DNA from 4 places in the Kineococcus anabasis genome. Region 4 is predicted to be linked to each of the others. Evidence: riboswitches for the same ligand, from Rfam matches in the RefSeq annotation. Region 4 holds a riboswitch; each other region holds the start of a gene.

Region 1 (6,977 bases), on a different contig from region 4:
CACCCGGGCGGGGCGCCCGCGCGGCGGGGGTCAGCGACCGGCCTTGAGCGCCTTCGTGATCTTCACGACGCGGCGGGCCTGGACGGCGGCCGCCGTGCGGGTCACGTCGCCGACGGGGTTGTCCCCGTTGCCGTCGACGTGGGAGGTGCCGTAGGGGTTGCCGTCGGCGAACTTGGAGGGGTCGGTGTAGCCGGGGGCCACGACGATGCCGCCGAAGTGGTGGATGGTGTTGTAGAGCGCGAGGAGCGTGGACTCCTGCCCGCCGTGCTGGGTGCTGGAGGACGTGAAGCCGCTGTAGACCTTGTCCGCGAGCAGCCCCTGGGCCCAGAGCCCGCCGAGGGTGTCGATGAACTGCTTGAGCTGGGCGGCGATGTTGCCGTAGCGGGTGGGCGAGCCGAAGATCACGGCGTCGGCCCAGGTCATGTCGTCCTTGTCCGCCTCGGGCACGTCCTGGGTCGCGGCGGCGTGCTGCGCCCAGCCCTGGTTGCTCTCGACGGCCTCCTTCGGCGCGAGCTCGTGCACCTTGCGCAGGCGCACCTCGGCGCCCTCCTGCTCGGCGGCCTCGGCGATCGCGCGGGCGATCTCGTAGTTCGTGCCGGTCGAGGAGTAGTAGATGACGCTGAGACGAACCGGGTCACTCACTGTGTTCTCTCCAGAACTCGGGGGCGAAGTGGTGGACTGCTCAACTTCATCCCCGACGCTATGCCGCCCGCCCGGAGCACGCCACCCGGCCGCAGGGGCGCCCGGCGGGGGCACCGCCGGACCGGGTCAGGCCGCCGCGGCGAGGAACTCCTCCCAGCGCGGGTCCGCCTGGTCCGCGCCCCGCACCACCCACGACGCCCCGCGGGGCGCCATCGGCGTGAACGGCAGGTTCCAGCCCATCTCCTCGGGCGTCCGGTCGCCCTTGGCGTTGTTGCAGCGCACGCAGCAGGCCACGAGGTTCTCCCACGAGTCCGGGCCGCGGCGGCTGCGCGGCAGGACGTGGTCGACGGTGCTGGCCGGGCCGCGGCAGTACGCGCAGCGGTGGTGGTCGCGGCGCAGCACCCCGCGCCGGCTCACGGGCACCGTGCGCCCGTGCGGCACGCGGACGTAGCGCCCGAGGAGGATCACCGACGGCCTGGCCAGGGTGAGGGTGGCGCCGATGACGGGCTCGCCGTCCTCCACGACCACCGAGGCCTTGCCCGACAGGACCAGGACCAGCGCCCTGCGGAAGGTCACCACGGCGAGCGGTTCGTAGCCTGCGTTCAGCACGAGGGTGCGCACATCCACCTCCACCGACGAGAAGAGGCGCCGTCCCGGGATGGGAGGGCGCCTCTGATGAGGACGGCGTGCACCGGCACGCGCACCGAATGGTGGTGGTGGCTGTGGATCGATCCGCCCACACCTCTCCTGCGCCGTGGGCGCGCACCCGTCCCCGCGAGCGGGTGGGTCGGTGGGGTGAGCACTGTGCCTCCGTGGTGCCGTCGTCGTGGATCGCACTGTACGTCCGGCTCCGCCCCACGTCACCCTCCACGCCCGACCGGCCGCGTCCCGCTCACCCCGGCCCCACCCGCAGGGGGGACGGCGACGGCCCGCGCGGCCCCGCCGGGGGGCTGCGCGGGCCGTCGCCGCGGGTGGTGCCGAGCGCCCGGAGGACGCACCGGCTCCGCTCAGAGGACGCGGCCGAAGAAGGCCGAGCTCGTCCAGATCTTGCGCTTGGTGACCGTCTTGCCGGCCCGCGGGGAGTCGAACATCATCCCGTCGCCGGCGTAGATGCCGACGTGGTAGACGCGGCCACCACCGTTGGCCATGAAGACCAGGTCGCCGGGCAGCGCCTCGGCGGCGGGGACCCGCCGCGAGGCGAGCATCTGGTCGTGGGAGACGCGCGGCAGGTTCACGCCGATCTCGCGGAAGACGTGCCCGGTGTAGCCGGAGCAGTCGAAGCCGCGGGGGGTCGTGCCGCCGTAGACGTACGGCGTGCCGATGTAGCGGGCGGCGATCTCCAGCACCTGCGCGCGGCGGTCCACCGGGGCCGGCGCGGGGGCCGGCGCGGGCGGCGGGGCCGGGGCGGGGGCCGGCGGCGCGACCGCGGCGGGGGCCGGCGGCGCGAGGACCTGCGGTGCGACGTCGCCGCGCGGGGCCGGCGCGACACGGGCTCCGCTGCGGGAGGCGCGCGCGATGCGGCCGGCGTCGAGGACGCCCTGGATCGCGGCGCGGTGCGTGCGCGCCTCGACCGCGGCGGGGGCGGCCTGCTCGACGACCGGGGCGGGAGCCGGGGCCGGGAGCGTGGCGAACGCGGTCTGCACGGTCGCCGGGGCGGCCTGGAGCGGGGCGGTGACGATCCCGGCGGCGGGCAGCGTCCCCGTGGTGGCGACCGCTGCGGGAGCGGCCTGCACCGTCGCGTCGGCGGACACGGCGACGGAGAGGACGAGGCCGGAGGAGGCGGCCACGACGGCCGTGCCGCGGCCGACGGCGCCGACGTTGCGGCGCAGGCTCTCGGAGGCGGTCGTCAGCGGGGTGAGCGGGCGCGCGGCGGCACGGTGGCGCGCCGAATGGCGGGTCGACAAGGTGGTGAACCTCTCCGACGCCTGCGAGGTGAGCTGTCGGGTTCGGACGGGAGTATCGCCCGGCCGGTTCGCACCGGCTTCACCCCGAGGACCACCCGCACCCGACCGGAGTCAGGACCGAGCGGCCCGAAAAAGTGGTTCCCCCACCCCTGCCATGCGTTCTCGCGGGACCTGGGGCGGTGGCAGGGCTCGGCGTCCGCACCAGGACTCCCCACCGCACGGTGGGAAGCGGCGCGACATTAACCCAGTCCGGCGGAGGAAGTCACGCCGCTGTCACGAACTCGTGTCGGGAGCGTGCGAAAAATTTCGTTGCGTCACCACCCGATCACGGTCAGTCCGGTCACCGGGGTGCGGGCACCTCCACGAAGACGTGGGACGCCTGCGCCGCCGTCAGGTCCACCTCCCGGCCGTCCAGCACCAGCGCCAGCCCCTGCGGCCCGCGCCGCACCCCCACCTCGGTACCGGGCCGCAGGCCCGCCGCGGCGAGGCGCCCCATCAGGTCCTTGTCCGTCTGCACCGGCTCGCCGAGGCGGCGCACGACCACCGGCCGGCCGGTCGCCTCCACCGTGGTCAGGGGCGCCACGCCCGCGCGGAAGTCCTCCGCCTCACCGCTCTCCCCCAGCTCCGCCAGGCCCGGGATCGGGTTGCCGTACGGCGAGAAGTGCGGGTGCTCCAGGATCTCCACGAGCCGGCGTTCGACGTCCTCGGAGATGACGTGCTCCCAGCGGCAGGCCTCCTCGTGGACCAGCTCCCAGTCCAGGCCGATGACGTCGGTGAGCAGCCGCTCCGCCAGGCGGTGCTTGCGCATGACGCGCGTGGCCTTGACCCGCCCCTCCTCCGTCAGCTCCAGGTGGCGCTCCGCGCTGACGTGCAGGAGCCCGTCGCGCTCCATGCGGGCGACCGTCTGCGACACCGTGGGACCGCTGTGGTGCAGGCGCTCGGCGATCCGGGCCCGCATCGGCACGATGCCCTCCTCCTCGAGCTCGAAGATCGTGCGGAGGTACATCTCGGTGGTGTCGATGAGGTCGCTCACGCGCGCATTCTCGGGCATGGGCCCGACCGGTGCACGCACCCGCCGCGCTCCCCGCGCGGGCGGCTCCCCGCGCCGCTAGCGTCCCCGCCGTGACGACACCGGGCCCCGGGCGGGCCGCCGTGCTGTGGTTCCGCCGCGACCTGCGCCTGGGCGACCTGCCGGCCCTGCACGAGGCGGCGGAGCGCGGGCCCGTCCTGCCGCTCTTCGTCCTCGACCCCGCCCTGTGGGGACCCTCCGGCGACGCCCGCCGCGCCTACCTGCTCACCTCTCTGCGCGCGCTCGACGCCGACCTCGGCGGGACCCTCGCCGTCGTGGCGGGCGACCCGGTGGAGGTCGTGCCGCGCCTGGCGGCGCAGGTCGGCGCCGCGAGCGTCCACGCCAGCGCCGACACCGGGGTCTACGGCCGCCGCCGCGACGAGGCGGTCGCCGCGGCCCTGGAGGCCGCCGGGCGCGCCCTGGTGCGCACCGGCACCCCCTACGCCGTCGGCCCCGGCACCCTGCGCACCGGCGCCGGGGAGCCCTTCAAGGTGTTCACGCCGTTCGCCCGTGCCTGGCGCGCCCACGGCTGGCCCGCACCCGCCGGGCCGCCCCCGCGGGCGCGGTGGCTGCGCGGGGCCGCGCCCGGCGTGGACGGCGAGGACTGGCCCGCCGCCCCGGACCTGGGGGACCTCAGGCTGCCCCCGCCGGGCGAGCAGTTCGCGCTGCTGCGCTGGCGGGAGTTCCGCGACACCGTGCTCGCGGGCTACGACACCTCCCGCGACCGCCCCGACCTCGACGGCACCTCCCAGCTCTCCGCCGCCCTGAAGTGGGGCGAGGTCCACCCGCGCACGCTCCTGGCGGACCTGGCCTCCTCCGGCTCACCGGGCGCGGAGGCGTTCCGCACGGAGCTGGCCTGGCGGGAGTTCTACGCCGACGTGCTGTGGCACCGGCCGGAGAGCGCGCGGGAGTACCTGCGGCCGGAGATGCAGCGCCTGGCCTACTCCGAGCCCGGGGATGCCTTCGAGGCGTGGGCCGCCGGGCGCACCGGCTTCCCCTTCGTCGACGCCGGGATGCGGCAGATGCGCGCCGAGGGCTGGATGCACAACCGGGTGCGGATGGTCGTGGCGAGCTTCCTCGTCAAGGACCTGCACGTGGAGTGGACCTACGGCGCACGGGAGTTCATGCACCGGCTGCGCGACGGGGACCTGGCGAGCAACGCCCACGGCTGGCAGTGGGTGGCGGGGTCGGGGACGGACGCGGCGCCGTTCTTCCGGGTCTTCAACCCGGTGACGCAGGGGCAGCGCTACGACCCCGACGGGGACTACGTGCGCCGCTTCGTCCCCGAGCTGCGGCACCTGCCGGGGGCCTCGGTGCACGAGCCGTGGAAGGCGGCGGACGGCTACGCGCACGGCTACCCCGAGCGCGTCGTGGACCACGCCGCCGAGCGGGCGGTGGCGCTGGAGGGCTACCGGCGCGTGAAGGGCTGAGGGAGGCGGGAACATCCCGGGACCCCCGGACTGTTTGCAGGTTCAAGCATTCCGTCGAGGAGGTTCCCGTGACCACGTCCCTGCCCGCCCCCCGCACCGAGCAGCGTCCCGCCACGCTGGACGAGGCCGGCGCCCGCCTGCTCTTCCGCGACGCCCGCACCGCCAACCGCTGGCTCGGCACGCCGGTCGGCGACGAGCAGCTGCGCGCCGTCCTCGACCTCGCCAAGTGGCCGCCCACCGCGCTGAACTCCCAGCCGCTGCGCCTCCTCGCCGTGCGCAGCCCCGAGGCCCGCGCCCGGCTCGTCCCGCACATGAGCGGCGGCAACGCCGCCAAGACCGCCACCGCGCCCCTGACGCTGATCGTGGCCGCCGACGTCGACTTCCACGAGGACCTGCCGCGCCTGGCCCCCGCGGTGCCCGGCGCGCGCGACTTCTTCCCCGACGAGGAGGCCCGGCAGGGCGTGGCCGTGTTCAACGCCGGCCTGCAGCTGGGCTACCTGGTCCTCGCGATCCGCGCCCTGGGCCTCGCGGCCGGGCCGATGACCGGCATCGACGCCCCCGCGATCGAGCGGGAGTTCCTCCCCGACGGGCGTCACCGCGTGGTCGCGGTGGTCAACGTGGGGGTGGAGGACCCGGCCGGCACCTACCCGCGGGCGCCGCGGCTGGACTTCGACGAGGTCGTCACCACCGTCTGAGGCACCGCCTGCGCGGGGCGCGGCGCTCCCGCGTCCGGACGTGGAGAACCCCCGGGCGCTTCCTCCTGGTGGAGGGCCGGCTGGACGGGCCGGCGCCCGGGGGTCCCGGTGACTGCCTGGGATTCGCCGCGCTGCGCGGGGCGACCAGAGCGGTCAGCGTCCTGCACACAGCTGCTAGCTGGCAGCCACCTCACGTGTCCGAGAGTTCTGCATGCTCTGGACCACCTCCTTCCCGTGTACGAAAACGGTACGACGGCTCCCGGGCCGCTGTCACGTCGAATTACGGGGCGACGTGCCCGGCGACTCCCACCGCCCCCCGCGCCCTCCCCCCGCGCCCTCCCCCCCGCCGCCCATCTCCGGGTTTCGGCGCGCCAGGCAGGCCCCGTGGTCGCCCGAACCCGGAGATGGGCGGGATGGGCGGGGCCCCTGAGCGCCCGAACCCGGAGATGGGCGGGATGGACGGGGGCGCGCCGGGGGCTGACGGGGCGACTTGCACGGCGACTTCTGGTCCCCGTAACCTGATGCCAGCCATCTTCGGGTCAGAGCCACCTTTACTCGGGTGCCGCCCCGCCGGTGGACCGCGCAGACGCCCCGAGGATCGGATCCCGCCCGTGTGCCAGCCGTCCGAGCAGCAGGAGATCGCCGTCGCCGTGTCGACCGTGATCCTCGCCCTGCGCCCCGGCGCCGACGGCACCCCGCGCGTCCAGCTCCCGCTCGTGCGCCGCACCCGCGCACCCTTCGAGGGAGCCTGGGCGCTGCCCGGCGGCTGGGTCTGCGAGGACGAGAGCCTCTCCGACGCCGGGCGGCGCACCCTCGCCGAGACCACCGGCCTGCGCCCCAGCTACCTCGAGCAGCTCTACACCTTCGGCCGCCCCGACCGCTCCCCCACCGGCCGCGTGCTGTCCGTCGTCTACTCCGCCCTCGTGCGCAGCCACGAGGCCGCCACCGCGCAGGAGAGCGAGAACGTGCGCTGGTGCCCCGCGGACGACGCCACCGGCCTGGCCTTCGACCACGACGAGATCGTCAGGTACGCCCTGTGGCGCCTGCGGACGAAGGTCGAGTACGCCCACATCGCGCTGCACTTCCTCGACGAGACGTTCTCCATGGCCCAGCTGCGCGAGGTGTACGAGGCGGTCCTCCAGCGCCCCCTGGACCCGGCCAACTTCCGCCGCCACGTCGAGGCGTCCGGGACGATCGTGCCGACCGGGGAGCGCCTCACCGGGACGCGGCACCGGCC
Region 2 (6,977 bases), on a different contig from region 4:
AAGCTCCTCGGCGTGCCGGAGACCGGCATCAGCGTCGACCGGGTGCCCGGGCCCCGCGGTCCGGTGACGTTCCCCGACCTGGCGCTGCGCCAGTTCGTGGTCGTGCCCCCCGGCGAGGACGGCGTGGTCGGCGCCCTCGGCGGCTGACGCTCCCGTCCCCGCCCGTCTCTCCCCGCCCGTCTCTCCCCGCCCGTCTCCGGGTTTCGGCGCACCCAGCGCCCTCCTGCCGCGCCGAAACCCGGAGATGGGTGGGCGAGGAGGGGCGTGGGTGCGCCCGAACCCGGAGATGGGTGGGCGAGGAGGGGCGTGGGTGCGCCCGAACCCGGAGATGGGCGGGCTCAGAGCTCCCGGTACATGACGTGCAGCCCGACGTACCCGTGCACCGGGTGGTCGAACGCACCGGGCACGGTGCCGATGATGCGGAACCCGAGGGACCGCCACAGGTGCACGGCGGCGGCGTTCGTCTCCACCACGGCGTTGAACTGCACGCCGCGGTACCCCTGCTCCCGCGCCCACGCCAGGACGTGCTCGCAGAGCGCCCGCCCGACGCCGCGCCCGGCGGCCGACGGGTCCACCACGAAGCTCGCCGTCGCGATGTGCGCACCGCGGCCGGGCCGGTTCGGGCCGCACTTCGCCGAGCCGAGCACCCGGTCCCCGTCGACGGCGACGACGGCCGTGCCCGGTGCCTCCTCCATCCACAGCGCGCGGGCCTGCGCGGAGGTGAGGTCCTCCGGGTAGGCGTACGTCTCCCCGGCGGCGACGATCGCGCGGAGGAACGGCCAGATCCGCGGCCAGTCGTCGTCGGCGGCGGTGCGGACGGTGCCCGCGAACGGGTGCGCTGCGCTCACGGGGCGTCAGCGTAGTTCGGGTGACCCGAACGGCTGACGGGTCAGGCGTTCCCCCGCGCGGTCGGGTGCCCGCACCTAGCGTGCTGAGCGCTCGACCAGAACCTGTGAGGAGAACCCCGTGAAGTTCCGCGCCCTGGGCGTGGCCGCCGTCTGCGCCGCCGCCGTCGTCACCGTTCCCACCTCTGCGCAGGCGCAGGCGTGGGTCTTCCACATGCACGACAGCGGAGCGCTCGCGGCCGCGCACATGTCCTCCGACGGCGGCGCGTACGCGTCCGTGAGCCTGCACCGGGGGGCGTCGCCGGCGCGCCCGGCCACGCTGTACGTCTACGGCACCTTCCCGGACACCTGCCTGCCCGTGGCCGACGGGGGCACGGTGTGCGGCTGGCACCACGTCGACCTGCGGGCGGAGGTCCCGGTGGCCGCGGGCGGCATCGCCGCGAACCTGTCCTCCGCCACCGTGCACCTGGAGGACGTCGAGAACCGGGGGCACGTCACCGGCGAGTACTACGACCGCTCCGGCGTGCACCGCGGCTGGGTGTACGGCGTGGACCCGGGCACGACGGACGTCGACGTGGTGTTCACCGCGGTGGGGGACGTCCAGCGCTCCGCCACGCACGGCACGGCCTGCCTGGGCGGGGAGTTCTCCTGCCAGTCCGTCGCGGTGGGGGCGTCCACGGCCGCGGAGGTCACGGCGACGTTCGCGGGGCGGACCCTGACGACGGCCGACTTCACCGCCTCCGCCCCCCGCATCGCCGCCTTCAAGAGCGTCGAGACGGGCAGGGCGCGTCCCCTCGGCGGCTGACGGGACCGGCCGGCCGGGAGCGGCATGTCGGGGGAGCGGGGCGGTCGGCACCTGCGGCACGATGCGGGCATGACCACGTTGAGCAAGGGCGCCAACCGTCCCGTCCCCACCGCCCGGCTGCGCGCGGTGCTGCGGCGCAGCCCCGGCCCGGTCGACGTGGACGCCTCGGCGCTGCTGCTCACCGAGGCGGGCAAGGTGCGCGACGACGCCGACCTCGTGTTCTACAACGCACCCCGGCACGCGAGCGGGTCCGTCGTCCACCTCGGGAAGGACAGCGCGGGGCCGGGCACGGAGGCGCTGGAGGTCGACCTCGCGGCGCTGCCCGCGGGGATCACCAGGGTCGTGCTCGCCGCCTCCGCCGACGGAGGAACGTTCGGGCAGGTCGCGGGTCTCGCGCTGGACGTCCTCGACCCCTCGGGCGCGGTGGTGGCGCACTTCGACATCGCGGACGCCTCCACGGAGACGGCGTTCGTGTTCGGGGAGCTGTACCAGCGCGGTGGTGCCTGGAAGTTCCGCGCCGTGGGGCAGGGGTACGCCAGCGGCCTGGGGGGCCTGGCCACGGACTTCGGCATCTCGGTGGACGACGAGCCGGCCCCGGCGCAGAGCAGCCCCGCACCGGCGGACCCCGCCCCCGCGGCGCCCGCGCTCAGCCTGAAGAAGCAGCGTCAGCTCAGCCTGGAGAAGCGCGCCGAGGCCGAGGCCCCGCACATCGTCAGCCTCGTGAAGACCGCCGCGCTGTCGCTGGAGAAGAAGGGCCTCGGCGAGCACACCGCCCGGGTCGCGCTGTGCCTGGACATCAGCGGCTCCATGGCCCGCCTCTACCTCAGCGGGAAGATCCAGAAGCTGTGCGAGCGGATCCTCGCGCTCGGCCTGCGCTTCGACGACGACGGCGCGGTGGACGTGTTCCTGTTCGGCCGCGACGGGCACGCCGCGGGTGCCCTGGACCTCGGCACCGTCACGGGTTTCACCGACCCGCTGCGCAGCAGGCTGGAGCCCTCCACCTACTACGGCAAGGCGATGAAGCTGCTGCGCCGGCACTACTTCGGCTCCGACTCAGAGCGCCGCACCCCGCTGCGCGCGGACGTGCCCGTGTACGTCATGTTCGTCACCGACGGGCAGACGTTCGACCAGGACGTCACCGCCGAGCAGGTCCGCTCCAGCAGCTACGAGCCGCTGTTCTGGCAGTTCATGGCGATCGGCCGCTCCTCGCGCGACCTGGCGGCCAAGCGGTCCACCCGGCGCGGCTGGGGCCGCACGTCCGGCGGGGAGTTCGAGTTCCTCGAGCAGCTCGACGAGATGCCGGGGCGCCTGGTGGACAACGCGGACTTCTTCAGCGTGGAGGACCCCGCGGCGATCGGGGACGACGAGCTGTTCGACCTGCTGATGACGGAGTACCCGGGCTGGCTGGTGCAGGCGCGCGCGAACGGGCTGCTGCCGTAGGGGTCAGCTCTCCGCCTCGCCGAGGAACCGCTCCAGCACCGCCGCCAGCAGGGGCGGCATCTCCTGCATCGGGTAGTGCCCGCACCGGGGCAGCGCCTCCAGCGCGAACCGCGGGCACAGCGGCTCCCAGCCCGCCCGCACCGCGGTGGCGCGCAGGGGCTCGCCGTCCTCCTCCCCGGTCACCGCGAGCACCGGCACCCGGGCCGGGGCCGACGGTTCCGCGACCCCGTCGCGGGCGAACATCTCGACGTACGCGGCGACGGCCCGCGGGTCCGCGGCGGCACGCCACCCGGCGAGCTTGAACTCCAGCCACCCGGGGGTCAGCCGGACGCCCCACATCGAGCGCAGCGCCCCCCGGCGGCCCTCGTCGTCCGCGAGCGCCAGCGCGCGCATCCGGTCCACCGCGGCCGCGTCGGCGCCGAGACCCCCGGGTGGCGGCGGGGTCAGGACGGCGGCGCGCTCGACGCGGCCGGGGGAGTGCTGCGCCAGGTGCAGGGCGGGCAGGCTGGTCATGGAGTGCCCGACGACGGCGAACCGCTCCCAGCCGAGGGTGTCGGCCAGGGCCACCACGTCCCGCGCGACGGCCGCCGCCGAGGGCTGCGCGGTGAGGTGCCGGGAGCGCCCGTACCCCCGCACGTCCGCGAACGCCCACGTGGACGTGCCGCCGTCGAGGGAGGGGCGCACGGGGTCCCACGCGCCGGTGTCGCTCAGCCAGTCGTTGAGGACGACCACCCGGCGCGGCCCGTCGCCCAGCAGGTCGTGCCCGAGGACCTCGCCCACGGTGTGCCTCCCGGAGGTGCGCAGCGCTGTCCCGGCGAGTGTGGAGGGCGGCGGCGGACCGCGGGAGCCGTGTTCGCCGTGGGCACGCGTCAGGCGGTGCGGAAGCTGCGGCGGTACGCCGTGGGGCTGACGCGGCGGCGCTGCGCGCGGTGGCCACCGGGGGCACCCGCCGCCCCGTGGACGACCTGACGGCCCCCGTCCGGGGGTGAGGACACAGGGTGATCCGGCGCCACACCCACATGCACAGCACTGTCACAGGGTTGGCACGATTCACTCCGCACAGTAAGCTCCGGCTGCCCTGGAGATCCCTCCGGGGTGCTCCCAGCGTGCGCCGAGCCTCTGCCGGCGCTGGGGGCGACGCGAGACCGTCACGGCAGAGGGCGGGGGACCCACTTACCGGGCGCGGCACCAGCCGCGTCCTCGGGGTGAAGCTCACGACCTGAGCCGGGTGAACCTTCCACCCGAACCCGACAGCTCACCTCGCAGGCGTCGAGAGGTGAGTCCGCCATGCCCGAGCGCATGTCCTCCGGCGCGCCCGCGCGCCGTCGTCCCCGCTTCCTGACCGCCCCCGCCGCGCTGCTCCTGGCCGCCGGGATCAGCACGGGCCTCACCGCGCCCGTGCTGGCCGCCGCGCCCGCCGCCGCGGCCGTCGTGGACGCGCGCGCCGTCCTCGACGTCGCCCACCGGTTCGTCGGCCTGCCGTACCGGTACGGCGGCACCACCCCCGCCGGGTTCGACTGCTCCGGCTACACCGGCTACGTGTACCGCCAGTTCGGGGTGCACCTGCCCCGCACGGCCACCCAGCAGATGCACGCCACCCGCCGGGTGTCCGACCCCCGACCCGGCGACCTGGTGTTCTTCCCCACCCGCGGTGGGCGCGCCTACCACGTGGGCATCTACGCCGGCGACGGGTTCATGTACGACTCCCCGCGCTCGGGCCGCTCGATCAGCAAGCGGAAGATCTGGACGTCCGCGGTGGTGTTCCACCGCGTCTGAGGCCGGCCCCCCGGGGCGGCGGTGCCCACGCACCGCCGCCCCGCAGGTCAGTCGCTCCCGCCGTCGCCGCCCGCGCCGTCCGGTGCGAGGAACACACCCGTTCCCAGCATCCCGACGGCGGCGGCCGTCGACATGTCGTGGACCGCGAACGTCTGCCCGAGCCGCACCGGCTCCGGCAGGACGCGGAACCGCTCGCGCGGGTCCTCCTCATCCGCCACGGTGGCACTCCTCCCGCTCCGGCCGCCCCGGCGGGCGGCTCCTCCAGCGTGCACCCGGGGTCCGCGGCGGACAAGGCCGCGGACGCGACCAGGGGCCGGGACGTGTCGCCCCGGCCCCCGCCACCCGGTGGTGGGCGTCAGCCGATGCGTTCCCGGCTGACCTCGGTGTAGGTGCGGAACGACCCGTAGGAGACGTCGTCACGGTCGTCGGTGAAGCCCATCGCCCCGAGCGCGCCGGTGACCACGGCGTCGCCGCTCGCCACCCCGCGGATCCTGCTCCGGTACGTGGACGTCCCGTCGTTCCAGGTCTCGGTGCTGGTGTAGGACGCCATCGGCCCGCTGCCGCGCAGCTCGACCCGGGCCGGCACCCGGCCCAGCTCGGTCCCCGGACCGCCGTGGCCGCCGTTGCTGACGATGACCTCACCGGTCGCCACCGCGGTCCCCGCGCGCGCGTCCACGATCAGCGTCATCGCCTCGGAACCCAGCATGCGGTCACGGACGTAGTCGCAGGTCCCCGGGGTCCCAGGTTCCGCGTGCCCACCGGGGACCTCGCCCGGGTCGCACTGCCAGTCGGTGATCTGCCCGTGCAGGAACGTGCCGCGCGCCTCCTTGGACACGGACAGGAACCCGACGTGGACGTTGCTGTCCGGGATGGGGAGCAGGTTCTCGAAGTCGTACTCCGTCCACTTGACGAACGCCGAGGCGCCGGAGCGCTTGGTGCTGGTGGAGTCCTTCGGCGCGGCCGCCGCCGGACCGGCGGTGGCGAGCAGGACCCCGGGCACGGTCAGGGCCGCGGCGGTGCGCAGCAGCGCGGTGCGGAGCGGGTGGGACGGCATGGCTGATCTCCTCGTGGTCGTCTCCCCGGCGCGGGCGCGCCGGGCTCCGGAAGGGGCCGGGGTCGCGCTCAGGGCGCGGTGCGCAGGCGGGCGTCCACGAGCTCCCCGATGGCGTCGCCCTGCGTCTTGCCGCTGGCGACGCCGTGGGGGTAGTGGATCCCCCCGTAGATGCGGCTCTGTGCGGCGGTGTCCGCGGCCTCGCGGAAACTCCGGTAGTGCCGGGTCCGCCGCACGATGCCGACGGTCGTGGCCAGGGACGTGTCGTCGAAGGCCAGCGCGCCCAGCGACGACGTCAGCACCGTCGCCGCCGCACACGAGCCCACCGAGTGCCCCGAGGTGTGCTCCGGGAACTGCGGGGAGTTCACCCAGGTCTGCCACCCCGGGTCGATGCCGTAGCGGCGCACGTACGTCACGGGACGCAGCAGGTTGTACCGGTACTTCCACGTCCAGCAGTTCGTGAACGCGTCGTGCAGGGTGACGCCGGTGCGGACCAGCGCGTCCACCGTCCGGTCCAGCGCCAGGCCGCGCTGCTCGCACGCCTGGAGCGCGATGTGCAGCCAGTGGCCGGCGGGCATCCCGGAGAAGCGGGGGTTGTCCGTCCAGAACCGGGCGACGTCGCGTGTCTCGTCGGTGTTCAGCGCCGCCTGCTCGTGCACCGCCTTCGCCTGCAGCCAGAAGGCGGAACCCACCTCCGCGGAGAACGGCAGCGGTGGCTGCGGGGCGATCTCGTCGGGCGAGCGCAGGACCATCGTGCGGACCCGGGCGCAGTGCGGCTCCACGGCGGTGCCGAAGTTCGGCGGCGTGGGAACCCACAGCGACTCCCCGACGGGCGGCGTGTACGGCAGTCGCCCCGCCTCGGCGGCACCGTCCCCGGCGGCCCAGCCCGCCACGGCCGCACCGATCCCGCGCCCGAACTCCAGCGACGCCCGCAGCGGGCCGGCCTCCACGCCGGCCGCCCGGCGCGAGGCCACGACGTCCTCGTGGGTGCGGGCCAGCAGGTCCAGCGACGCGGCCGACGCCCCGGCGTGCAGGGCCGCCGCGGTGGTGGCGACGGCGG
Region 3 (6,977 bases), on a different contig from region 4:
GCCGGAGGGGCTCTCCAGCGCCGCGGGCATGAAGCGGGCGGGCCGCGGCGCCGGGTACGTGTTCGGGGTCTGGGGAGGCATCACGCTGGCCAGCGCCGTCGCGGCGGGCGTCGGGTACCTCGCCCTGGGCGGCGCTTCGCCCCGCACGGTCGCGGTCATCACCGCCGTCGCGGCCGGCGCCATCCTCACCATGATCGCGGACACGATGATCCCCGAGGCGTTCGAGCGCACCCACCTGGCGACCGGGCTGATCACCGCGCTGGGTTTCCTCACCGCCTTCGCCCTCGGTCACGCCGGGGGCTGAGCGGCCCGCGGGAGCAGCCCGGCGGAGCGCTCCCGGCGGTCCGTGCGAGCATCGGGCCGTGCCACGGCAGGACCCCTCCCGGCGCCCCGCGGGCGCGGTGCGGCAGGGCGTCGCCGTGGGCGTCGCCACCGGCCTGTACGGCATCTCCTTCGGCGCGCTCTCCGTCGCGGCGGGCCTGTCCGTGGCCGAGACCTGCGCCCTCAGCCTGCTCATGTTCACCGGCGGCTCCCAGTTCGCCTTCGTCGGCGTGGTGGCGGCCGGCGGCTCCGGTGCCGCCGCGACGGCCGGCGCCGCGCTGCTCGGCGTGCGCAACGGGTTCTACGGCCTGCGCCTCAGCCCCCTGGTCCGCCCGCGCGGGTGGTGGCGGCTGCCGGCCGCGCACCTGACGATCGACGAGTCGGCGGCCGTGGCCACCGCCCAGGACGACGAGGACGAGCGGCGCCGCGGTTTCTGGGCGGCGGGGCTGTCCGTGTTCGTGTGCTGGAACGCCCTCACCCTGGCCGGTGCGCTGCTCGGGGACGCCCTGGGCGACCCGGGCCGCTGGGGGCTGGACGGCGCGGCGGCCGCGGCGTTCCTCGCGCTGCTGTGGCCGCGGCTGCGGCGGCGCAGGGCGCGGGCCGTGGGGGCGCTGGCCGCGCTGGTGGCGGTGCTGCTGGTGCCGGCCGCCGCGCCCGGGGTCCCGGTGCTGGCCGCCGCCGTGGTGGCCGCCGCCGCGGCGCTGCTCACCGGGCGCACCCGGCGGGGGCCGCGGCGGCGCGGGGTGCCGCGGTGACGGGCTGGCTGCTCCTGGCGTGCGCGGTGTGCGCGGCGCTGAAGCTGGCGGGCTGGCTGGTGCCGGCGTCGGTGCTGGCCGACGAGCGCGTCGCGGACGTGGTGGACCTCGTGACCGTGGGCCTGCTCGCGGCGCTGGTCGCGGTGCAGACCGTGGGCGGCGCCGGCGGGCTGGTCCTCGACGCGCGGCTGGCGGCGCTGGTGGGGGCGGCGGTGGCGCTGGCGCTGCGCGCGCCGTTCGTCGTGGTGGTGCTGGTGGGCGCGGCGGTGGCGGCGGGGTGCCGGGCGCTGGGCTGGGGCTGAGCGGCAGGACGGGCGCACCCGGCCGTCCCTAGGGTCGGGACATGCTGGTCGTGGAGGCGGTGCACCGGCGCTTCGGGGCGCGCACGGCCCTGGACGGCGTGAGCCTGACGGTGCCGCGGCGGCGCACCGCGGAGCTGCTGGAGCGCCTGGGGCTGGCGCAGCGCGCCCGCGAGCCCCTGGAGTCGCTGTCCCTGGGGAACCAGCAGCGGGTGCAGATCGCCGCCGCGCTGGTGCACGACCCGGAGCTGCTGGTGCTGGACGAGCCGTTCAGCGGCCTGGACCCCCTGGCGGTGCAGGCCGTGGCGGAGCTGCTGCGCGAGCGCGCCGCCGCCGGGGTGGGCGTGCTGTTCTCCAGGCACCAGCTGGACCTGGTGGAGCGGCTGTGCGACGAGCTGGTGGTGCTGCGCGCGGGCCGGGTCGTGGCGGCTGGGGAGCCGGGGGTGCTGCGCCGGGCCGGTGGGGCCGCGCGGCACGTCCTGGAGGTGGACGGGGACCTCGGGTGGCTCGCGCGGGTGCCGGGGGTGCGGGTGGTGGAGGTGTCCGGGGGCCGGGCGGTGTTCGAGCCCGCGGCGCCGCACGTCGCGCAGGACGTGCTGGCCGGGGCGCTGCGCCGGGGGCCGGTGCGGGCCTTCGCGCCGCTCCTGCCGACCCTGGGGGAGCTGTTCGCGGAGGTGGCGGGGTGAGCGCCGCCCGGGGGGTGCGGGGGGTGCGGGGGCTGTGGTGGCTGGTGGCGCGCCGGGAGGTGGCGGTGCGGGTGCGCGACCGGGGGTTCGTGGTCTCCACGCTGCTGATGCTGGCGATCGTGCTGGGCGCGGTGCTGGTGCCGCAGCTGCTGGCCGGTGGCGTGCAGCGGTACGAGGTGGCGGCGGTCGCGGGCACGGCGCCCCTGCTGGCGGGGGGCGGGGACGGCGCGGGCGGCGCGGTGGTCGCGGTGCGCCGCGTGCGGGACGTGGCCGGGGCCGAGGCCCTGGTGCGCGCCGGCTCGGTGGACGCGGCGCTGCTGCCAGGTGCCGCCGGGCGGGTGGAGCTGGTGGGGGACGGGGCGCTGCCGCCGGGGCTCGTGGCCGCCGTCGCGGAGCGGGCGCGGGAGGCGCAGGTGCTGGCGGGTCTCGCGGAGGCCGGGGTGCCCCGGGAGCGGGCCGCGCGGTTGCTGGCGACCCCGGCGCCGGCGCAGCGGCTGCTGGCGCCGGGGGCGGTGGACCCGGCCACGGTGCTGCTGCTGGGCCTGGCCTCCGCGGTCCTGTTCTCCCAGGTGGTGCTGGTCTTCGGCTTCGGCTTCGCCATCGCGCAGAGCGTCGTGCAGGAGAAGCAGACGCGGGTCGTGGAGCTGCTCGTGACGGCGGTGCCGGTGCGCCTGCTGCTCGTCGGGAAGATCGTGGGCAACGGGCTGCTGGCGCTGGGGCAGCTGGCGCTGCTGGTGGCGGCGGGGCTGGCGGGGGTCGCGCTGGGCGGCTCGGGGGCGCTGCGGGACCTGCCGGCGCTGCCGGTGGCGGCGCTGTGGTTCCTGGTGTTCTTCGCGGTGGGCTTCGCGATGCTGTCGTGCCTGTGGGCGGCGGCGGGGGCGATGGCCAGCCGGCTGGAGGACCTGACGTCGACGGCGACGCCGGTGCAGCTCCTCGTGCTGGTGCCGTTCTGCGCGGCGGTGCTCGTGCAGGATCCTGGTCCGGTGCAGACCGTCCTGTCCTACGTGCCGCTGTCGTCGCCGCTGGTGATGCCGCGGCGGGTCCTGTCGGGCGACGCGGCGGCGTGGGAGCCGTTCGCGGCGCTGGCGCTGGTCGCGCTCACGGCGTGGGTGCTGGTGGTGGTGGCGCGGCGGCTCTACGAGAACTCGCTGCTGCGCACGGGCCGGGCCCTGGGGCTGCGCGCGGCGTGGGCGCGGCCAGAGTGAGCGGGGAGCCGCACGGGGTGAGCGAGCAGGACGGGCTGGACGCCGTGCCCTCCCGGTCCGGCCCGCCCGGCGGGCCCGACCCCGGCGCGGAGCGCGTGGTGGGGGTCGGGCCGTGGCCGGGCGGGCCGGCCGCGTGGCCCGGCGATGCCCGTTTCGACCCCGAGTTGCTCGCAACGGGCGACCGCCGGAACGTCGAGGACCGCTTCCGGTACTGGTCCAACGAGGCGATCGTCGCCGAGCTGGACCGGACGCGGAACGCCCTGCACGTGGCGGTGGAGAACTGGCAGCACGACGCGAACATCGGCTCGGTCGTGCGGACCGCGAACGCGGTGAACGCCGCGGGGGTGCACGTGGTGGGCCGCCGCCGCTGGAACCGGCGCGGCGCGATGGTCACCGACCGCTACCTGCACGTGCGGCACCACGCGGACGTGGGGGAGCTGGCCGCGTGGGCGCGCGGTGCAGGCCTGACCCTGGTGGGGATCGACAACGTGCCCGGGTCGGTACCCCTGGAGACGTTCGACCTGCCCCGGGACGCGCTCCTGCTGTTCGGTCAGGAGGGGCCGGGGCTGTCGGCCGAGGCGCTGGCGGAGTGCGCCGCGGTGCTGGCCATCGGCCAGTTCGGCTCCACCCGCTCGATCAACGTGGGCGCGGCGGCGGCGGTGGCGATGCACGCCTGGGTCCGCCGGCACGTCTTCGGCCAGGTGCCGTAGCACTCCCCGGCGCCGCCCCGCCCGGCGCGGGGACGTCCTGCCGCGCGACACCGGGGTGTCGCGCCCAGGACGTCCCCGTTCCCGCGGGGTGGGTGGGGCTCAGGGCAGGCGCAGGACCTGGCCGACGCGGATGGCGCCGGGGTTGGCGCCGATGACGTCGCGGTTGGCGTCGTACACCGCACGCCAGCCGCCGCGCACGCCGTTGCGGGTGGCGATGCGGTACAGGGTCTCGCCGGGGGCGACGGTGTGGGTGCGGGCGCCGGCGAGGTGTGCGGGCGCCGGGGCGGGGGCCGCCGCGGGAGCGGGGGCCGGCGCCGGGGCGGGGGCCGGGCGGCCCAGGAGGCGGGCCTCGGCGCCGACCGGGTCGGCCGCACCGCGCAGGCCCAGCTTGCGGGAGCACGAGGGCCACGCACGCCAGCCCTGGCGGGCCAGGGTGCGCTCGGCGACGACGATCTGCTGCTCGCGGGTGGCGCGGTCGGCGCGGGGGGCGAACTGCCCGCCGCCGAAGGCGTTCCAGGTGCCGCGGCTGAACTGCAGGCCGCCGTAGTAGCCGTTGCCGGTGTTGATGTGCCAGTTGCCGCCGGACTCGCAGCGGGCGAGGCGGTCCCACTCGGACTCCGCCGCGGCGCTGGCGCTGCCGGCCGAGGAGACGATCATGGTGGCCCCGGCGGCGCCGGCGGCCAGGGTGAGGGCGCCGCGGCGGGCGAGGGCGGCGGTGACCGGCGCGGACTCGGCGCGGTGGCGGGGGGTGTGCTTGGGGGTGCGGGCGCGCGGGAACGCAGACATGACGGATGACCTCCAACGCCTGCGAGGTCAGCTGTCGGGTTCGGGTCGAAGGTTGTTGACCCGGCCGCCGGGAGGCGGCTTCACCCCGAGGACGCACCGCAAGCGGTGTGTCCGAGGAACCTGTGGGTCCCCCGCTCCTGCCCGTTCTCGACTCCTGTGCCGGTCGCGGCGGGCAGGACTCGGCGTGTCCGCGACCGTGCCCCGTCGTCGACGGGGCAGGGCGAAGGTAACAAGTTCGCAAGGATCCGTACACATCGGAGACGTTTGTCACACCACGACTGCGCACAGTTGACAAGCGGTGTGACGGACGGGGCGCGTGTGGGGACCGACCCCCGCGCGCCCCGACCGGTCCGCTCCCGGTGCGCCGTGCGGCCGCTCAGCGGCCCCGCGCGGCCCCGCGCGGCCCGACGGGCCCGTCGGCCGCCTCCGACTCCGCCAGCAGCTTCACCACGGCGTCCTGGATGCGCGGGGTGAACGACGAGGCCTTCTCGCCCGGCACGCCCCGCAGCGGCTCGCCGAAGCGCACCGTCACGCGGGGGCGGCCCGGTGCCGGCCAGTTGCGCCTGGGCGGCATCGCCTCGTACGTGCCCCGCAGCGCCACCGGCACGACGGGCACGTCGTTCTCCAGGGCGACGTACGCGGCGCCCTTCTTGAACTCCCGCAGCCTGCCGTCGTAGGAGCGGCCCCCCTCGGGGAACCAGATGAGGTTCCAGCCCTGCGCCAGCAGGTCCGCCGGGGTGCTGGAGACACCGCCCCGGCGCTCCAGCGGGAAGGTGCCGATGACCAGGCCCGAGGCCGTGGCGCGCCACCACACGTCGAAGAAGTAGTCGGCCGCGGCCGCGGCCGCCGTGCGCCGGCGGCGCCTGCCCGGCAGCGCCCGCAGCAGCACCGCGGTGTCCAGGTGCGAGGAGTGGTTGGCGACGATCACGACGGGGCCCTCGATGCGGTCGAAGACGTCCGCGCCGAACACGTCGGTGGCCACCTCCGCACGCAGCACCGGGAACAGCAGCCCCCGCTGCAGCCCGGTGCGCACCGCGGTCGCCGGCCGGGTGCGCACCCAGTCGTTGGAGTGCACCCGCTTCGGGCGCCGCTCACCCCCCGGGCCGCCGGGGCCCGCGGACCCGCCCGCACCCGGCGACCCGCCCCGCAGGCGCTGCACGAGGGCCAGCAGGCGGGAGGGACCGGGCGTCGACATCAGCATGGTCATCGGCGGGCCTCCTCGCCCTGGGCCGTCGCGGCGGCCGGTGTTCCCGCAGCGGCGGTGTGTGTCTCGGCCGCGTCCGCGGCGCGTGGGGTGGCACGGGGCACGCCGCGCATCCAATCACGGAACCCCCGGCGGGGCCGGTCGCCGCCGCGCGGGCGGCGACCGGGCCGCCGCGGGACCGGTCGCGGGGTCAGTCGCGGCCCGCCAGGATGCGCTGCGGCAGGCGCAGCCGGCTGCTGGAGGCGTCCGTCGTCCAGTCCACCACCGGCCAGCGGGCCGCCCGCGCCGCCCGGAACAGCGGCACGTCCGGGGACACCGCCGCCGGGGAGCCCACCGTGCGAAGCAGCGGCAGGTCGGAGTGGGAGTCCGCGTAGGCGTGGCCGGCGGCCAGGTCCGCGCCCTGCGTCTCGGCGTACCGGCGCAGCCACGCCGCCCGCGACTCGCCCACCAGCGGCGGGGAGGTCAGGAAGCCCGTCGCGCGCCGGCGCCCCTCGCCGTCCAGCCGCTCCTCCAGCTCCGTGCACACCACCTCGTCGAACAGGCCCGTCAGCGGCCGGGTGATGGGCCGCACGTCGCCGGTCATGAGGATCGTGCGGTGCCCCGCCTCGCGGTGGGCCGAGATGCGGCGCAGCGCGTCGGAGCTGATCTGCGCGAGGAGCTGCGGGCCCACCACGTCGTCCACGTACGCCTCGAGCTCGTCGAGGTCCACGCCGGCGTAGCCGCGGAACAGCGAGCGCAGGAAGCTGCCGCGGTCGCGGCGCTCGGCGCCGATCCACCCCGGCAGGCGGCCGCTGATCCGCGCGAACTCCCGCACCCGCGCGCCGGCGTCGAGCTGGGACAGGCGCAGCTGCAGGTACGTGTCCACGACGGTGCCCGGCTTCAGGGTGCCGGCGAGGTCGAACACCGCCAGCACGGGCGCGTCCCCCTCCGCCACCGGCCTGAGGGGGCGCAGCCCCGAGGCGGCCTCGCCCTCCTTGCGGCGGCGGCGGATCTCGTCGTACTTGCGCATCT
Region 4 (6,977 bases):
GGACGTGATCCGGCGCGCGGTCCCCGAGGCCGGGGCCGACATGCTCCTGGCGCGCAGCGTCGACGGTTTCACCACCTCCACCACCCTGGCCGACGTCCTCGACGGCCGGGACGCGCTGCTGGCGGTCGGCATGAACGGTGAGCCGCTGACCCGCGAGCACGGTTTCCCGGTGCGCATGGTGGTTCCCGGGCTGTACGGGTTCGTCTCCGCCTGCAAGTGGATCACCGAGATCGAGGTCACCCGTTTCGACCGGGCCGAGGCGTACTGGACGCAGCGGGGCTGGTCGCCGCGCGGGCCCATCAAGACCGCCTCCCGCATCGACACCCCCCGCTCGTTCGCGAAGGTCCCCGCCGGCACGATCCCGGTGGCCGGGGTGGCGTGGGCGCAGGACCGGGGGATCGCCTCGGTCGAGGTCCGGGTCGACCGCGGCGAGTGGCAGCGCGCGGAACTGCTGCCCTCCGTCTCGGACGACACCTGGTGCCAGTGGGTGTGGCGCTGGGAGGGCGCCGCGCCGGGCAGCCACACGCTGGAGGTCCGCGCCACCGACTCCACGGGTGCCGTGCAGGTCGAGGAGGTCGCGACCCCCATCCCCGACGGGTCGACGGGGTACGACTCCCTCGTGTGCAGGGTCGTCTGACCCGCTCCACGGCTTCCCGGGTCCACCGGGTCCCCGAGTTCCACCTTCTGACGCCCACCGGACCGGTTCCGGTGGGCGTCGTGTTTTTCCCGCTGTGCCGCAACGGTTCTGCTCCGATCGGGTGTGTCGGGCGTCACACGCAGAAATGCCCGATCCACCCCGTCCGGCCAATCCGCCCGGGGAGGCGTCCCGAATACCGGGTGTAGCTCGGCACCGAGCGACCAGAACTCGAACAACCGAAACTCCCGAGGAGAAACCCCATGAAGCGCTCCGCCACCCTGATGGCCCTCGTCGCCACCGCCACCCTCGGCCTCTCCGCCTGTGGTGGCGGCGGCGACTCGGCCGGCTCCGCGGCCTCGCCCTCGTCGAGCAGCTCTTCCTCCTCCTCGAGCTCCACCACGGAGTCCAGCTCGCCCTCGATGACCCCCACCGAGACCGCCGTGGCCGCGGGCCCGGCCGGCCCCGGCTGCGCCGGCTACGCCGAGGCGAACGCCTCCGGTCCCGGGTCCGTCCAGGGCATGGCGATGGACCCGGTCGCCACCGCGGCGTCCAACAACCCGCTGCTGACCACCCTGGTCGCCGCCGCCTCCGGCAAGCTCAACCCGGACGTGAACCTCGTCCCGACCCTGAACGGTGACCAGTTCACGGTGTTCGCCCCCGTCGACGACGCCTTCAAGAAGATCGACCCGGCGACCATCGAGACGCTGAAGACGGACAAGGCGCTGCTCGAGACGATCCTCACGTACCACGTCGTGCCCGGCCAGATCGGCCTCGACAAGATCGTCGGCACGCACGTCACGGTCCAGGGCAAGGACGTCGACGTCGCCGGCACCCCGGAGATGCTCACCGTCAACGGGAACTCCGCGGTCATCTGCGGCGGCGTCAAGACCGCCAACGCGACCGTCTACCTGATCGACACGGTGCTCATGCCCCCGGCCTGACGCCGGACCGTGGACGCCCCGCCGCGCGCACGCGCCGCGGGGCGTCCACGCGTGCGGGGTGCGGGAGGAGGGACTCGAACCCTCACGCCGTGAGGCACAGGAACCTAAATCCTGCGTGGCTGCCAGTTACACCACTCCCGCGCGGGCACAGCCTAGCCCGCGGGGCGCCGCCCGCGGTGGCCCTCAGCCCAGGCCGAGGTCGCGGCGCAGCTTCGCCACGTGGCCCGTGGCACGCACGTTGTACTGCGCCAGCACGACCCGCTGGTCGGGTCCCACGACCACGGTGGAGCGGATCACGCCCGTCACCGTGCGGCCGTAGTTCGTCTTCTCCCCCCACGCACCCCAGGCGGCCAGCACGCCGTGCTCCGGGTCGGACAGCAGGGGGAACGTCAGCGACTGCTCGGCGGTGAAGCGCGCCAGCTTCTCCACCGGGTCCGGGGAGATCCCCAGCACCTCGTAGCCGGCCGACCGCAGGGACCCGAGGTCGTCGCGGAAGTCGCAGGCCTGCGTCGTGCAGCCCGGTGTCATGGCGGCCGGGTAGAAGTACACGACGACGTGCCGCCCGCGGTAGGCGTCCAGGGACACCGGGGTCCCGGAGGCGTCGGGCAGGGTGAAGCCGGGGGCCGGGTCGCCGGGGGAGAGTCGCTCCATCATGGCGGCACGGTAACCGGGGCGCCGGACGGGGCCGGCCGGGCCCGGGCCGGGCGGGGCCCGGCCGCGAGCGCGTGGCGGGCGGGTGCGCCCCCCGGCCCTCCGGTACGGTCACCCCGACCCCCGGGACGTCCGCCGGGGGCAGTGGACGAGGAGCCGGGAGGCACCGTGGCGGTCAGCGCGAACGGCGACGTGACGATCCTGAAGGCGCCGTTGCCCAGCGACCCCCGCGCCCTGGAGGCGGAGATCGAGGTCCGCAGGGCGCGGCTGGCATCGACGATCGACGAGCTGGCCGGCCGGGTGCAGCCCGCCGCGCTGAAGCAGCGCGCCGTGCAGTCCGTGCAGCACAAGGTCTCGGCCTTCGCGACCGACTCCGACGGTGCGCTGCGCGTCGAGCGCGTGGGCGCCGTCGCCGTCGCGCTGGTGGGCGTCCTCGCCCTCGCGGTGCTGCGCCGGCGCAGCCGCCGCCACCGCTGAGCCGCCGGGCGGCGGACGTCCCGGCCGGGGCGATGTACGGTCGTCGGTCGTGAGCACTCCCGCCTCCCGCCTGCCCGTGCGGATGCTGCACGACCGCGTCCTCGTCAGCCAGGAGGACGCGGGGGAGCGGACCTCCAGCGCGGGCATCCTCATCCCCGCCACCGCCGCCGTCGGCAGGCGCCTCGCCTGGGCGGAGGTCGTCGCCCGGGGCCAGCACGTCCGCTCGGTGGAGGTCGGCGACCGGGTGCTGTTCGACCCCGAGGACCGTGCGGAGGTCGAGCTGCACGGCAAGGGGTACGTCCTGCTGCGCGAGCGGGACCTGCACGCGGTGGCGGCCCCCCGCGTGCAGGACGGCCAGACGGGGCTGTACCTCTGACCTGCCGGCGCCCGTGACGCTCCCGTCCGGCGGGGACGCCGCCCCGGCGCGCCCCCGCCGCAACGCCCGGTACACGTCCCTGCAGGCGGACGGCCCCACGCCGTGGGAGATGGTCCGCGCCGTCCCGGCGATCCGGCGCAGCGCCGTGGACTTCCTCACCGGCCTCGTCCGCCGCCACGGCGACGTGGTGGCCTTCCCCCTGCCCCGCACGCACGTCCTGCTGCTCAACGACCCCGCGGGGGTGCGCCGGGTCCTGGTGGACAACGCGCGCTCCTACGGCCGCGACACGATCCAGTACGGCGCCCTGTCCGCCGTCACCGGCCAGGGCCTGCTCACGAGCGACGGGGAGACCTGGCGGCGGCACCGGCGCGTGGTGCAGCCCGCGTTCCACCACGGCCGCCTCGACGCCGTCGCCCGGCAGGCGGGCGTCGCGGCCCGGCGGGTGCGCGCGCGGTGGGCGCAGGCCGGCCCGCAGGAGCCCGTGGACGTCGCGGAGGGCCTCTTCGCCGCCGCGCTGGAGGTCGTGGGCCACCTGCTGGCCGACACCGACCTGGCGGGCGAGGCGCTGGCCCCGGCCGCGCACCGGCTCGTGGCGGCGGTGGAGGAGGCGCTGGCGGCGGTCGTGGCGGGTGCGAGCAGCCCGGTCCCGGCGTCCTGGCCCACCCCGAGGAGGCGGCGGCTGCGCCGGGCGGTGGCGCGCGTGGACGAGGTGTGCGAGCTGCTGGTGCGGCTGCGCCGGGAGGCGGGCGTGGGCCCGGACGACACCGACGTCCTGGCGCTGCTGCTGCGCGCCGGGCTGCCCCCCGGGCAGGTGCGCGACGAGCTGGTGACGTTCGTGGTGGCCGGCCACGAGACGGTGGCCTCGGCGCTGACGTGGACGCTGCACCTGCTCGCGCGCCACCCGGGGGAGCAGGCGCGGCTGCACGCCGAGCTGGACGCCGTCCTCGGGGGGCCGGGCGGCCGCGAGCCCGGCTGGGACGACCTGCAGGCGCTGCCGTTCACCCGCGCCGTCCTGGAGGAGTCCCTCCGCCTGTACCCGCCGGCGTGGGTGGTGACGCGCCGCGCCCTGGCCGACGACGTGGTGGCGGGGGTGCCGGTCCCCGCGGGCACGCTCGTCATCGTCTGCACGTGGGCGCTGCACCGGCACCCGGCGCTGTGGGAGGACCCCGAGGCGTTCCGCCCGGGGCGGTTCCTGGAGCGGGTGCGCCGGGAGGGCTACGTGCCGTTCGGGGCCGGGCCGCGGCTGTGCATCGGGCGGGACGTGGCGCTGGTGGAGGGTGTGCTGGTGCTCGCGTCCCTGCTGCGGGACCACGCCCTGCGCCCCGCGCCCGGCCCGGAGCCCCGCGTGGAGTCGCTCGTCACCCTGCGCCCCGCGGGGGGGATGCCGCTGCTGGTCTCCGCGCGCCGGCGCGCCTGACGCGGCGACGGCCCCACCGCACGGCCGGGAGGCCGCGCGGCGGGGCCGCGGGGAGACGTGCGGTGGTGCGGGTCAGGCGGTGTACGTCCAGTGCCAGGGCTCGCCGGGCACGTCCTCGTCGTAGCCGAACTCCGCCGCGTGGGCGCGCAGCCACTCCAGCGTCCCGTTCGCGGTGTCCACGTCGATGCTGAGCCCCCAGCCGTGGTTGCTCGTACCCGGCCGGGCGGCGAGGCCCCCGTGGCCGTAGAGACCCTTGCGCACCGCGAGGGCGACCTGCTCGGCGTAGGAGCGGTAGGAGTCGGTGACGCGCAGGGTGATCCCGTCGCGGCCCGCGGCCTCGGACATGCGCTGGAAGGCTTCCGCCGCCGGGGCCCACATGGCGTGCGCGCCCTGGCCGATCGGGTGCAGCGCCTCCGGCGGCAGGCTGCCGTTGCCGAAGCGCACGAGGTCGGCGGGGACGCCGTCGGCGTCCCGCTGCGGCGGCGGCGGGGGCGCCTCCGGCAGGGCGGCGAAGCTCGTCTCCACCGCGACCACGACGGGCGCGGCCACGGGGGCGGCGACGGCCGCGGTCTGCACGGCGCCGAACGCGGCGCCGGCGAGGCCCGCCGCGGCGCCGCCCACGACGGCCGTGGCGCCGCCCGCGACGGCCGTGGCGGTGCCACCGCGGACGGCGGCGTCCGCGGCGCCGGTGAGGGAGACGACCAGGCCGGTCGAGGCGGCCACGACGGCGGTGCCGCGCCCCGCGGCGTACACGGTCCGGCGCAGGCTGGTGGTGGCGGTCGTCAGCGGGGTGAGCGGGCGCGCGGCGGCGCGGTGGCGCGCCGGAGGGCGGGTCGACAAGGTGGTGAACCTCTCCGACGCCTGCGAGGTGAGCTGTCGGGTTCGGACGGGAGTATCGCCCGGCCGGTTCGCACCGGCTTCACCCCGAGGACCACCCGCACCCGACCGGAGTCAGGACCGAGCGGCCCGAGAAAGTGGTTCCCCCACCCCTGCCATGCGTTCTCGCGGGACCTGGGGCGGTGGCAGGGCTCGGCGTCCGCACCAGGACTTCCCACCGCACGGCGGGAAGCGGCGCGACCCTAACCCGAGCGGGGCGGGGATGTCACGTCGGGGTCACGGTTGTCCAGGGAGCGAGATGTCAAGTGACACAACATGTTTCGCTGCGTCAGCGACTCGTTGCTCATTGTGGGGACCTTCGTGGCGCAGGGTGGTGGTGCGGCGACGGTGAACACGTGGCGCACAGTTCTGAAGCCGGTGCGAAACGTGATTCCCGGGTGGGTGGCGGTATCGCGTGAGCCCGTCCGGGTGAACACGCAGGGCCGGATCGCACCGAACGGATGAGGCCGCGAGCCGAATTCCCGACGCATCCGTCGCGCAACGCTCCCTAGCGTTACCGTCGGTCGACCACCAGCCCACCGGAGTGCACCGCGCCCGGGTGCGGCCGACACCTGGAGCCCTCATGACCGCCCCTGATGAGCTGCGGCAGTACCTCGCCGAGGAGTTCCGCCGCCTCGACGACGGCGTGCGCGCCCTGCACGCCCGCCTCGACTCCCTCGAGGACGCCGTACGTCCCGCGGCCCCCCGCGCGGACCCGCCCGCACCGGCCGCCGTGCCGTCGCCCGCACCGACCGCCGTGCTGCACCCGCCGGTACCGGCGCCCCAGGCCCCGCCCCAGGCCCAGCCCTACGCGCCCCCGCCGCGCGGGCGGCGGGAGCCGCGGCCGTCCACGGGCGCCGACCGCGAGAGGCTGCTCTCGCGCCTCTTCGCCGCCGTGGGCACCGTCATCACCCTCGTCGGCGTCACCTACCTCGTCGTCCTCGGTGTGCGGCACGGCGTCTTCGGCCCCGTGCCGCGCACGGTGTCCCTGGCGGTGCTGTCCCTGGGCCTGCTCGCCGCCGGCGCGCGGGTCCGCACCCGCGCCGGGACCGGCGCCGGCGCGGTGTCCCTCGCCGCCGTCGGTCTCACCGGCCTCTACCTCACCCTCGTGGCGACGACCGCCGTCTACGGGTGGCTGCACCCCGTGCCGGGGCTGCTGGCCGCGGTGGCGCTCGCCCTGGCGGGTCTGGAGGTGGCCCGCCGGTGGTCCAGCGAGGCGCTCGGCGTCGTCGCGGTCACCGCGGTCTGCGCCCTCGTGCCGTTCGTCGCGGGCCTGGAGGGCCTGCACCTCGTGGGTGCGCACGTCCTCGTGCTGGCGCTGGGCTGTGCCCGGGTCCTGCGGGCGCGCCCGCGCTGGCGCACCCTGCACGTCGCCGTCCTCGCGCTGCTGTGGCTGCACACCACCTCGGCGGCGCCGCTCGCCGGGCTGGAGCCCCGGGGTGCCGTGCTGGCGGTGACCCTCGCCGCCCCCGTGCTCGTCTGGGCGTGGGCCCTGCTCGGCTCGCGCGACCCCCGGCAGGACCGCTACCTGGCGGTGGCCGCCGCCGTGTACGCCGTGCCGGTCTTCACGCTCGTGCAGATCCAGGGCGGTGACCGGTTCGT

The links. Region 4 has a riboswitch for cyclic di-AMP ahead of ACYQBY_RS20065 (M15 family metallopeptidase). Riboswitches for the same ligand answer to the same signal wherever they lie in the genome.
Region 1: it holds a riboswitch for cyclic di-AMP, as region 4 does, so the genes downstream of both, ACYQBY_RS04000 (C40 family peptidase) here and ACYQBY_RS20065 (M15 family metallopeptidase) in region 4, are expected to answer to the same signal.
Region 2: it holds a riboswitch for cyclic di-AMP, as region 4 does, so the genes downstream of both, ACYQBY_RS08090 (C40 family peptidase) here and ACYQBY_RS20065 (M15 family metallopeptidase) in region 4, are expected to answer to the same signal.
Region 3: it holds a riboswitch for cyclic di-AMP, as region 4 does, so the genes downstream of both, ACYQBY_RS19040 (LysM peptidoglycan-binding domain-containing protein) here and ACYQBY_RS20065 (M15 family metallopeptidase) in region 4, are expected to answer to the same signal.

The regions. Positions count from the first base shown of each region.
Region 1 is NZ_BAAIHU010000002.1:98,064-105,040, reverse strand. Features, by position in the region: gene wrbA (NAD(P)H:quinone oxidoreductase) at 31-642, opposite strand; gene ACYQBY_RS04005 (HNH endonuclease) at 769-1,263, opposite strand; gene ACYQBY_RS04000 (C40 family peptidase) at 1,650-2,546, opposite strand; cyclic di-AMP (ydaO/yuaA leader) riboswitch at 2,552-2,680, opposite strand; gene ACYQBY_RS03995 (metal-dependent transcriptional regulator) at 2,887-3,579, opposite strand; gene ACYQBY_RS03990 (cryptochrome/photolyase family protein) at 3,669-5,045, shown strand; gene ACYQBY_RS03985 (malonic semialdehyde reductase) at 5,114-5,740, shown strand; gene ACYQBY_RS03980 (NUDIX hydrolase) at 6,352-6,977, shown strand, end outside.
Region 2 is NZ_BAAIHU010000004.1:101,689-108,665, reverse strand. Features, by position in the region: gene ACYQBY_RS08120 (aldehyde dehydrogenase family protein) at 1-147, shown strand, start outside; gene ACYQBY_RS08115 (N-acetyltransferase family protein) at 339-848, opposite strand; gene ACYQBY_RS08110 (hypothetical protein) at 967-1,650, shown strand; gene ACYQBY_RS08105 (VWA domain-containing protein) at 1,720-3,090, shown strand; gene ACYQBY_RS08100 (alpha/beta fold hydrolase) at 3,094-3,870, opposite strand; gene ACYQBY_RS08095 (hypothetical protein) at 3,960-4,085, opposite strand; cyclic di-AMP (ydaO/yuaA leader) riboswitch at 4,219-4,373, shown strand; gene ACYQBY_RS08090 (C40 family peptidase) at 4,378-4,866, shown strand; gene ACYQBY_RS08085 (hypothetical protein) at 4,914-5,084, opposite strand; gene ACYQBY_RS08080 (hypothetical protein) at 5,222-5,920, opposite strand; gene ACYQBY_RS08075 (vanadium-dependent haloperoxidase) at 5,989-6,977, opposite strand, start outside.
Region 3 is NZ_BAAIHU010000012.1:110,458-117,434, reverse strand. Features, by position in the region: gene ACYQBY_RS19070 (ZIP family metal transporter) at 1-304, shown strand, start outside; gene ACYQBY_RS19065 (AzlC family ABC transporter permease) at 363-1,076, shown strand; gene ACYQBY_RS19060 (AzlD domain-containing protein) at 1,073-1,378, shown strand; gene ACYQBY_RS19055 (ABC transporter ATP-binding protein) at 1,420-2,061, shown strand; gene ACYQBY_RS19050 (ABC transporter permease) at 2,058-3,266, shown strand; gene ACYQBY_RS19045 (TrmH family RNA methyltransferase) at 3,311-3,976, shown strand; gene ACYQBY_RS19040 (LysM peptidoglycan-binding domain-containing protein) at 4,076-4,762, opposite strand; cyclic di-AMP (ydaO/yuaA leader) riboswitch at 4,764-4,943, opposite strand; gene ACYQBY_RS19035 (lysophospholipid acyltransferase family protein) at 5,139-5,969, opposite strand; gene ACYQBY_RS19030 (SDR family oxidoreductase) at 6,157-6,977, opposite strand, start outside.
Region 4 is NZ_BAAIHU010000013.1:44,656-51,632, forward strand. Features, by position in the region: gene ACYQBY_RS20030 (molybdopterin-dependent oxidoreductase) at 1-637, shown strand, start outside; gene ACYQBY_RS20035 (fasciclin domain-containing protein) at 898-1,578, shown strand; tRNA gene ACYQBY_RS20040 (tRNA-Leu) at 1,638-1,719, opposite strand; gene bcp (thioredoxin-dependent thiol peroxidase) at 1,762-2,232, opposite strand; gene ACYQBY_RS20050 (DUF3618 domain-containing protein) at 2,398-2,706, shown strand; gene ACYQBY_RS20055 (GroES family chaperonin) at 2,789-3,082, shown strand; gene ACYQBY_RS20060 (cytochrome P450) at 3,096-4,499, shown strand; gene ACYQBY_RS20065 (M15 family metallopeptidase) at 4,572-5,339, opposite strand; cyclic di-AMP (ydaO/yuaA leader) riboswitch at 5,345-5,473, opposite strand; gene ACYQBY_RS20070 (hypothetical protein) at 5,959-6,977, shown strand, end outside.